2 regions of the Bradyrhizobium sp. CB1717 genome follow, and region 1 is predicted to be linked to the other one. Evidence: predicted binding sites of a transcription regulator. Region 1 holds the regulator's gene; the other holds the start of a gene.
The links. Region 1 encodes PhoB, which activates phosphate uptake and scavenging genes when phosphate is short. Its sites were predicted from a motif close to TGTCATNNANCTGTCAT; they were not measured.

Region 1 (4,815 bases):
AGGACATCATCGTCCGCGGGCTCTGTATCGGTGCCGCCGCCTTCGGCGTGACCTGGCTCGCGCTGATCCTGATGACGCTGCTCTATAACGGCCTCGCCGGCCTGAACCTCGAGATCTTCGTCGCGGACACGCCGCCTCCGGGCTCGACCGAAGGCGGCCTGCGCAACGCCATCGTCGGCTCGATCATCATGACCGTGATCGGCGTCGGCATCGGCGCGCCGCTCGGCCTGTTCGCCGGCACCTACCTCGCCGAATACGGTCGCAACGACAAGCTGACCTCGGTGATCCGCTTCATCAACGACATCCTGCTCTCGGCGCCCTCGATCATCATCGGCCTGTTCATCTACGGCGCGGTGGTGGTGCCGATGCGCGGCTTCTCGGCGATTGCGGGCGCGCTTGCGCTAGCCGTGATCGTCATCCCGGTGGTGCTGCGCACGACCGAGGACATGCTGCTGCTGGTGCCGAACGCGCTGCGCGAGGCCGCCTCCGCGCTCGGCCTGCCGCGCTCGCTGGTGATCAAGCGCATCGCCTATCGTGCGGCCCGATCGGGTCTCATCACCGGCGTGCTGCTCGCCACCGCCCGCGTCGCCGGCGAGACCGCGCCGCTGCTCTTCACCGCGCTGTCGAACCAGTTCTTCAGCCTCGGCCTGAACAAGACGATGGCGAACCTGCCGGTTACCATCAACAACTTCGTGCAGAGCCCCTACGCCTACTGGAAGCAGCTCGCCTGGAGCGGCGCGCTGCTGATCACGATCACCGTGCTTGCCCTGAACATTGGCGCGCGCATCCTCGGCGCCGAGAGGACTGCAAAATGACCGATCTTTCCGTATCCGTGAGTTCCAACGCCCATCTGGCCTCGCAGCCGTTGCCGGAAGCGCCCGCCAAGGTGACGGTGCGCAACCTCAACTTCTATTACGGCGAGCACCACGCGCTGAAGAACATCAACCTGACGCTCGGCAGCAACCGCGTCACGGCGTTCATCGGCCCGTCGGGCTGCGGCAAGTCGACCCTGCTGCGCATCTTCAACCGGATGTACGACCTCTATCCGGGCCAGCGCGTCACCGGTCAGCTGATGCTCGACCAGACCAACATCCTCGACCCGAAGCTGGACCTGAACCTGCTGCGCGCCCGCGTCGGCATGGTGTTCCAGAAGCCGACGCCGTTCCCGATGACGATCTACGAGAACATCGCCTTCGGCATCCGCCTCTATGAGAAGATCTCGAAGTCCGAGATGGACGACCGGGTCGAGAAGGCGCTGCGCGGCGGCGCGCTGTGGAACGAGGTCAAGGACAAGCTCAACGCCTCGGGCCTGTCGCTCTCCGGCGGCCAGCAGCAGCGCCTCTGCATCGCCCGCACCGTCGCGGTGCGGCCTGAAGTGATTTTGTTCGACGAGCCCTGCTCGGCGCTCGATCCGATCTCGACCGCCAAGGTCGAGGAGCTGATCCAGGAACTGTCCGAGAACTACACGATCGCGATCGTCACCCACAACATGCAGCAGGCGGCGCGCGTCTCCGACAAGACCGCTTTCATGTATCTCGGCGAGCTGATCGAGTTCGACGACACCAGCAAGATCTTCACGTCGCCGACCGATCGGCGCACGCAGGATTACATCACCGGCCGGTTCGGCTGAGGAGACGGGACATGGGTTCTGAACATACCGCAAAGGCTTTCGACACCGACCTCCAGGAGCTCACCCGCCTGGTCGCCGAGATGGGCGGCATCGCCGAGCGCATGATCGTCGATTCCGTCGATGCGCTGATCCGCCGCGACGTCGCGCTCGGCCAGCGCGTCGTCACCATCGACGCCGAGCTCGACGCGCTGCAGAAGAAGATCGAGGAGCGCGCCGTGCTCACCATCGCCCGCCGCCAGCCGATGGCGGTGGATCTGCGCGAGATCGTCGGCGCCATGCGCGTTGCGACCGATCTCGAGCGCATCGGCGACCTCGCCAAGAACATGGGAAAGCGCGTCGCCGCGCTCGATGCCGACTTCCATCCGCTCAAACTGTTCCGCGGCCTGGAGCACATGACCGACCTCGTGCAGCAGCAGGTCAAGTCGGTGCTGGACGCCTATGCCGCGCACGATCTGCCGGCTGCGATGGCGGTGTGGAAGGGCGACGAGGAAGTCGACGCCATCTGCACCTCGCTGTTCCGCGAGCTCCTCACCTACATGATGGAGGATCCGCGCAACATCTCGTTCTGCATCCATCTGATGTTCTGCGCCAAGAACATCGAGCGGATCGGCGATCACGCCACCAACATCGCCGAGACCGTGTTCTACATGATCGAGGGCCAGGCCATCACCGACAAGCGGCCGAAGGGCGACATGACGACCTTCGCCACGACGGTCCCGAATACCTGAAGACTTAAGGAGCGACGACACCATGGGCGCACGCATTATGGTGGTTGAGGACGAGGAAGCTCTCACCGAGCTTCTCCGCTACAACCTCGAAGGCGACGGCTATGACGTCGAGACGGTGATGCGCGGCGACGATGCCGACACCCGCCTCAAGGAGCACATCCCCGACCTGATCGTGCTCGACTGGATGCTGCCGGGCCTCTCGGGCATCGAGCTGTGCCGGCGGCTGCGGACCCGTCCCGAGACCAAGCAGCTTCCCATCATCATGCTCACCGCGCGCGGCGAGGAGAGCGAGCGGGTGCGCGGGCTTGCGACCGGCGCCGACGACTACATCGTCAAGCCGTTCTCGGTGCCGGAGCTGCTGGCGCGCGTGAAGGGCCTCCTGCGGCGCGCGAGCCCTGAGCGGCTCGCCACCGTGCTCGCCTATGGCGACATCGAGCTTGATCGCGACAAGCGCCGCGTCGCGCGCTCGGGCCGGCCGATCGATCTCGGCCCGACCGAATATCGCCTGCTGGAGTTCTTCCTGGAGCATCCCGGCCGCGTGTTCTCGCGTGAGCAGTTGCTCGACAGCGTCTGGGGCCGCGACATCTACATCGACGAGCGCACCGTCGACGTCCATATCGGCCGCCTGCGCAAGCTGCTCAATCTCGGTCGCGAGCAGGACCCGATCCGCACCGTCCGCGGCGCCGGCTATGCGCTCGACGATCGCTTTGCGAAGGCCGAGCAGACGTAAGCTGGTTTGGGGGCTATTGCCGCAGCATGGGTGTCGTCCCGGCCGAGTGCGCAATTGCGCACGGGGGCCGGGACCCATACCGCGTGATCTATCGATGAAGCGCGGTGCAAGTTGCGCGGCGCAGCCGCGTCACAGAGAGTCTTCGCCAAACCGCATTCGGTGGTTATGGGTCCCGGCCTTCGCCGGGACGACAGCGGAGTGTGTTGAGCCGTCATCGTGTGACGGCTGCTTCTTGATCTCAGAACAAGCTCACCGCGTGCCCGGCTTGGCCGGCGCGCGACGGCGGTCCGCCGCCGGCTGATACGCCACGCGCGAGTGCTGGGCGCAGTAGGGCAGGCCCGACAGCGCCTTGCCGCCGCAAAAGAAGAAATCCGGGCTCGAGGGATCGCCGACCGGCCAGTGGCAGGTCGCCTCGTTCAATTCGAGCAGCGACAGCCGCTGGCTCATCGGCACCACGTTGTCGTAGGTCACAGGCTCCGCCTCGACTTCGACCTCGAAGGCCTGTGCCAGCGCGGTGTTGCCGCGTGCGATGGGGCGGCTGACCCGCATCATGTGCTGAGCCGGACGCGCCTTGCGCGGCCGGGGAGCTGCCGATGAGGGGCTCTTGGCGCGGCCGGACAGGCCGAGCCTGTGCACCTTGCCGATCACGGCATTACGGGTCACGTTGCCGAGCTCGGCTGCGATCTGGCTGGCCGACAATCCGGCCTCCCAGAGCTTTTTCAGCTGCTCGACGCGATCGTCGGACCAGGTCAAAACCGTCATTGCACCCTTTCCCTCGCCGTGCGGCTGCCGTCCTGGCGCCTTGCGGCGAATGCCTAAGCCTCGAAAAACCCGTGCCGCCAGAATCCCTTAAGGCTCGCCGGGCGTAACCAGAACGCCCGAACGTTTACGCCGGTACATGAGGACTTAGAGGATCAGAACTGCTGCACGAGATGTCGTATCTGACAAGCCAAACGCTACAATATGGCGTGACTCACGCGCAAGAGTCAGCCGACTCGCTTCCACATGTTCCGTGGCAAAAACCCCGCAAATCCGGCACCGCAAGACTACGGATTCAGCGTTTCGCGGGGCTTTCGGGCGGCATTGACACCCGTTCTACCCGGCATAAGATAGTGTCACGTGCCGCCCTTAAAAGGCGGCACGTTTCGTTTTCCGGGCCGGTCAATGGTGCGCTGCGTGAGCGCGTTGAGGCCGTCCGCAACATCAAGTGATCGTCATGACTAACAGCGCCGCGCCGCATTTGCTCCCCGTTTTCGCCAGGGCCGACCTCGGTTTCGAGCGCGGCGAAGGCTGCTGGCTGATCGCGACCAATGGCGAGCGCTATCTCGATTTCACCTCGGGCGTCGCGGTGAACGCGCTTGGCCACGCCCATCCCGCGCTGGTCAAGGCGCTGCAGGAGCAGGCGACCAAGCTCTGGCACATGTCGAACCTGTTCCAGAGCCCGGACGGCGAGAAACTCGCCGCACGTCTGTGCCAGGAAAGCTTCGCGGACTTCGTGTTCTTCTGCAATTCCGGCGCCGAGGCGCTGGAAGGCGTGATCAAGCTGGTCCGCCATCATCACTTCTCCAAGGGTCATCCGGAGCGCTACCGCATCATCACCTTCGAGGGCGCCTTCCATGGCCGCACGTTGGCGACGCTGGCTGCGACGGGATCTGCAAAATATCTCGAAGGGTTCGGTCCGCCGATGGACGGTTTCGACCAGGTCCCGCACGGTGACATCGAAGCCG
Region 2 (4,815 bases), 200 kb from region 1:
ATGCGCTTCTCGCGGCCGGCGCCGAACAATTGCAGCGCCGGAGAATTGTCCATCTTGGGATTGTCGAATTTCGGCGTCGGCGACGGGTCCATCACGTAGCGCGCGTTGACCTTGACCGGATAGGCGTAGGCGGTGGCGATGTGGCCGAAGCGGGCGATGTCCTCGTAGAGCTTCACATGCATCAGGCCGTATTCGGCGAGCGCGTGCATGCGCCGCGTCTCGGTCTCGCGCGGCTCGAGGAAGCGCAACGGCTCCGGGATCGGCACCTGGTAGACCAGCACCTGGTTCGCGTGCAGCGCCGTCTCCGGGATGCGGTGACGGGTCTGGATCACCGTTGCCTCGTCCGTTGCCGTCGTCGTCGCAACGCCCGCGGTCTTGGCGAAGAATTTGCGGATCGAGATCGCGTTGGTGGTGTCGTCCGAACCCTGATCGATCACCTTCAGCACGTCCTGCGGACCGAGGATCGCGGCCGTGACCTGCACGCCGCCGGTGCCCCATCCATAGGGCATCGGCATTTCGCGGCTGGCAAACGGCACCTGATAGCCGGGGATCGCGATCGCTTTCAGGATCGCGCGGCGGATCATCCGCTTGGTCTGCTCGTCGAGATAGGCGAAGTTGTAGGCGGGCGCGTTCATTCCGCGGCCTCCTTCATGGCGTCGGGCGCGTTGGCATCGGCAAACTCCTGACGCAGCTTGCGCAGCAGGCCGAGTTCGGACTGGAAGTCGACATAGTGAGGCAGCTTCAGATGCTCGACGAAGCCGGTCGCCTGGACGTTATCGGAATGCGACATCACGAATTCCTCGTCTTGCGCCGGGGCAAGCGCCTCTTCGCCGAGCTCACGGGCGCGCAGCGCGCGATCGACCAGCGCCATCGACATGGTCTTGCGCTCGCTCTGGCCGAAGGCGAGGCCATAGCCGCGGGTGAAGCACGGCGCTTCCGTCGCAGAACCCTTGAACTGGTTGACCATCTGGCACTCGGTGAGCTCGATCGCGCCGAGCGGCACGGCGAAGCCGACGTCCTCGGCCGCGAATTCGACCTCGACCTCGCCGAAGCGGATCTCGCCGACAAAGGGATGGTTGCGGCCGTAGCCGCGCTGGGTGGAATAGCCCATCGCGAGCAGAAAGCCTTCGTCACCGCGCGCAAGGTTTTGCAGGCGCAGGTCGCGGTCGGCCGGAAAATTCAGCGGCTCGCGGGTGAGATCGCCGACGGCGGCGCCCTCCTCTGCCTCCGGCGAGGATTCGATCAGCCCGTCGCGGCCGAGAATATCGGTGACGCGCGGTGTCGGCGCGGTGGAGGCTTCAGCCGCCGCCGGCACCTCCGGCACAAAACCTTCGGCCAGCGAGGGATCGAGCAGGCGGTGCGTGTAGTCGAAGGTCGGACCTAAGATCTGGCCGCCGGGAATGTCCTTGAAGGTCGCCGACACCCGGCGCTGCACCCGCATGGCGCCGGTGTCGACCGGCTCGCTGGTGCCGAATCGCGGCAGCGTGGCACGGAAGGCGCGGACCAGGAAGATCGCCTCGATCAAATCGCCGCGCGCCTGCTTGATCGCGAGCGCCGCAAGCTCGCGGTCATAGAGCGAGCCCTCGCTCATGACGCGGTCGACGGCAAGCTCAAGCTGCTCCGAGATCTGGTCGAGCGTGACTTCCGCAACGCCCTGATCGCCGCGCCGCTTATGTGCGAGCAGGCGATGGGCGTTCTCGATGGCGCGTTCGCCGCCTTTGACTGCGACATACATGCTTCTAGCTTCCCTTGCTCACGACGCGTGTGGTGCGCGGGATCGCGACCACGGCGTCATCGGCGACCAGCACCACGTCGATGCCACGCGGAAACAGCGCTTCGTTCATACGCAGGCGCTCGAACAGGTCGAAAGGCTTGATCGACGCCTGCAGCGCCGCCACCCCGTCGATGCCGGGGCCGCGCAGCTCGAAGCTGCGCCCGGAGTTCAGGCTGTCGACCTGGATGATCGCCGTGGTCGAGCGGTCCGGATACTCGCTCGTGCCGATCGCGAAGCGCTCGAGCGAGGGCAGCGCACCGCCGTCGCTGATGAGCGCAAATGAAGCGACCGATGAATCCTGCACGACCGGCGCGCCGGTGTGGAACTTCAGCCACTTGGTCACGTCGGAGCTTTCCGCCATCCGCGCGTCGAGCCAGAGCGGCGTGTCGTGGTCGAACAGCGTCAGCGCGATCGCCGCGGTGCCCCGCATCATCACGCCGGGCGCGCCCGCCATCGGCACGATGCGCTGGACCGAGCCCGGCCGCGCCATCGCGTCCATGACCGAGCGAAAGGTCGATTGCGCCGACAGTACCTTGTCGGCGAAACCCGGCGGCAGTTCCGCAATCGTGGTCATGATCTCACCCCTCACCGCGCACCATGGTGTAGAAATCAACCTTCGTCGCGGCGGTCTCTTCCGCCGCTCGCGTCCGCCTGACCATAAGCTGCTCGCGCAACGGCGCGATAACGTCGCGCTCCACCAGCCCGCCGAAATCGCGGGACTGCACCAGCGCATCGCACAGCGCAATCAGCCGCGCCTTTTCACTGTTGCGCCCGAGCGTGTAGCCGAAACCGACTTCGCCGCTCGCAAGCCGCACCGCCGCGCGCGACACCGTGGCCTCGCCGAGGTTGAACGGCGCACCGTCGCCGCCGACCCGGCCACGCAGCATCACGAGACCGTTCTCCGGCGCACGCAGATCCTGATGAGCCGGCAGAGTGAGATCGCGGAGGCGAGCGGCGATCTCGCCCGCCTCCGCGTGCGCCAGCACGGCCATGGCGGCCTTGCGCTGGGCTTGCTGGGTATTGTGCTGGGTCACCTGATCCACCGAGCTTTTGACAGAACTTGCCGAATTGAAGTTGTCTATGATAATAGACAACTTCATACGAGAGCGCCATGACTGTTTCGTGACAAAGGTGTGATTTCTGGGCTAGCTTGACCGACAACATGAGCATGCAGGACACAGCCTCTTCGGGCGTCGCGCTGTGGCGCCTCGTCGCCGACGGCATCGAGCGCGGCATCGCCGACGGCCGCTTTGCGGCCGGCGACAAGCTGCCGGGCGAGATGGAAATCGCCGAAACCTATCGCGTGAACCGCCACACCGTGCGCCGCGCGCTGGCAGCCCTTGCCGAGCGCGGTCTGGTGCGGGCCGAGCGCGGCAGCGGAACCTATGTCGAGGCGCAGAAGCTCGCTTATCCCTTGCGCTCGCGCACGCGCTTCTCCGAGATCGTCGGCGCCGATGGCCGCGAGCCGCATGGCCGGCTGATCGAGGCGACCAATGATGTCGCGACGCGTGAGCTGGCGCGGGAGCTGGGGTTGAAGACCGGCGCGCCCCTGGTGCGGATCGAGGCGATCCGGCTCGCCGACCGCACGCCGATCTGCGTCTCCACGACGTGGCTGTCAGCCGAATTGTTTCCGGGCGCAGGCGAGGTGTTCGCGGCGACACGATCGATGACGAAGATGCTCGAGCATTACGGGATCAGCGACTATCGCCGCGGCGCGACCCGGATCACCGCCGGCATCGTCGATGCCACCGACGCCGCACGTCTCGACCTGCCGCTGGGGCGGCCGATCCTGGTGGTCGACGCCACCGACCACGATCTCGCCGGCAAGCCGCTGGTGACGAAGCATTCGCGCTTCGCCGCGGAACGCGTGGAGTTCCTGGTGGAGAACGGGTGAGCGTTTCGCGATACGCGCATTTCTTCCCCTCTCCCCCTTGTGGGAGAGGGTGGCTCGCCGCGATAGCGGCGAGACGGGTGAGGGGTATGTTTCCGCAAACGCTGATCTGAATCTGGGGAGACATACCCCTCATCCGGCGCTTCGCGCCACCTTCTCCCACAAGGGGGAAGGGAAGAAAGCAAGCAGAGCGCGGCATCGTAGGGTGGGCAAAGGCGCACTTCGCGCCGTGCCCACGATCTTTCTCGATTGTTAAAGGTGGTGGGCACGCTTCGCTTTGCCCACCCTACGGCACCTTTGATCAGGCGACCGCCCTTCGCCCGATAATCGCAAACCGCAGCTTGCCCGAGATGAAATCGATCGCGGCGACGGCGACCAGGATCATCAGGATCAGGAACGACACCTTCTGCCATTCCAGCACGCGGATCTGCTCGGCGAGCTGGAGGCCGATGCCGCCGGCGCCGACGATGCCGATGATGGTGGCCGAGCGCGTGTTGGATTCGATGAAATAGAGCACCTGGCCGGCGATGACGGGCAGGACCTGCGGCAGCAGGCCGAAGCGGATCTCGTGCAACGGGCTGCCGCCGGAAGCGCGGATGCCTTCAACCTGCTTCTGGTCGGCGCCCTCGATCGCCTCCGAGAACAGTTTTCCGAACGCTCCGAAATCCGACACGGCGATGGCGAGCACGCCGGCGAACGGGCCGAGCCCAACGACGTTGATCCAGACCAGCGCCCAGATCAGCGTGTCGACGCCGCGGATCGAATCGAGAAAGCGGCGGATCGGGAAGCGCAGGATGTTGGACGGCACGATGTTGCGCGCCGCCAGCAGGCTCACCGGCAGTGCAAACACCGCCGCCAGCGTGGTGCCGAGCAGCGCGATCGAGAGCGTCTCCCCCAGCGCCTTCAGGTAGATCGGCAGCGAGGAGCCGGGATCCGGCGGGATCATCATCAGGCTGATCCAGCCGAGCTGGCTGAGGCCGGCGAAGAAGCGCGACGGCGAGAAATCGAGATCGACGAGACCATAAATCAGGATTGCGAACGCCGCGACGATCATCGCCGGCATCGCGAGCCGCGCCGCGGCTGGCCGGTCGAACACATCGGGGTAGCGCGCGCGCATCTGGCGCGTATCGACCTCCTGCGGCGTCACGTC

Region 2: a site for PhoB is predicted at 2,886-2,902, ahead of phnF (phosphonate metabolism transcriptional regulator PhnF). Genes of this name have one in related genera too.

The regions. Positions count from the first base shown of each region.
Region 1 is NZ_CP121666.1:8,935,713-8,940,527, reverse strand. It holds gene pstA (phosphate ABC transporter permease PstA) at 1-815, shown strand, start outside; gene pstB (phosphate ABC transporter ATP-binding protein PstB) at 812-1,630, shown strand; gene phoU (phosphate signaling complex protein PhoU) at 1,642-2,358, shown strand; gene phoB (phosphate regulon transcriptional regulator PhoB) at 2,381-3,088, shown strand; gene QA649_RS41590 (GcrA family cell cycle regulator) at 3,338-3,850, opposite strand; gene QA649_RS41585 (aspartate aminotransferase family protein) at 4,305-4,815, shown strand, end outside.
Region 2 is NZ_CP121666.1:8,732,599-8,737,413, forward strand. It holds gene QA649_RS40635 (alpha-D-ribose 1-methylphosphonate 5-phosphate C-P-lyase PhnJ) at 1-635, opposite strand, end outside; gene QA649_RS40640 (carbon-phosphorus lyase complex subunit PhnI) at 632-1,735, opposite strand; gene phnH (phosphonate C-P lyase system protein PhnH) at 1,740-2,348, opposite strand; gene phnG (phosphonate C-P lyase system protein PhnG) at 2,353-2,817, opposite strand; gene phnF (phosphonate metabolism transcriptional regulator PhnF) at 2,937-3,668, shown strand; gene phnE (phosphonate ABC transporter, permease protein PhnE) at 3,967-4,782, opposite strand; gene phnE (phosphonate ABC transporter, permease protein PhnE) at 4,809-4,815, opposite strand, start outside.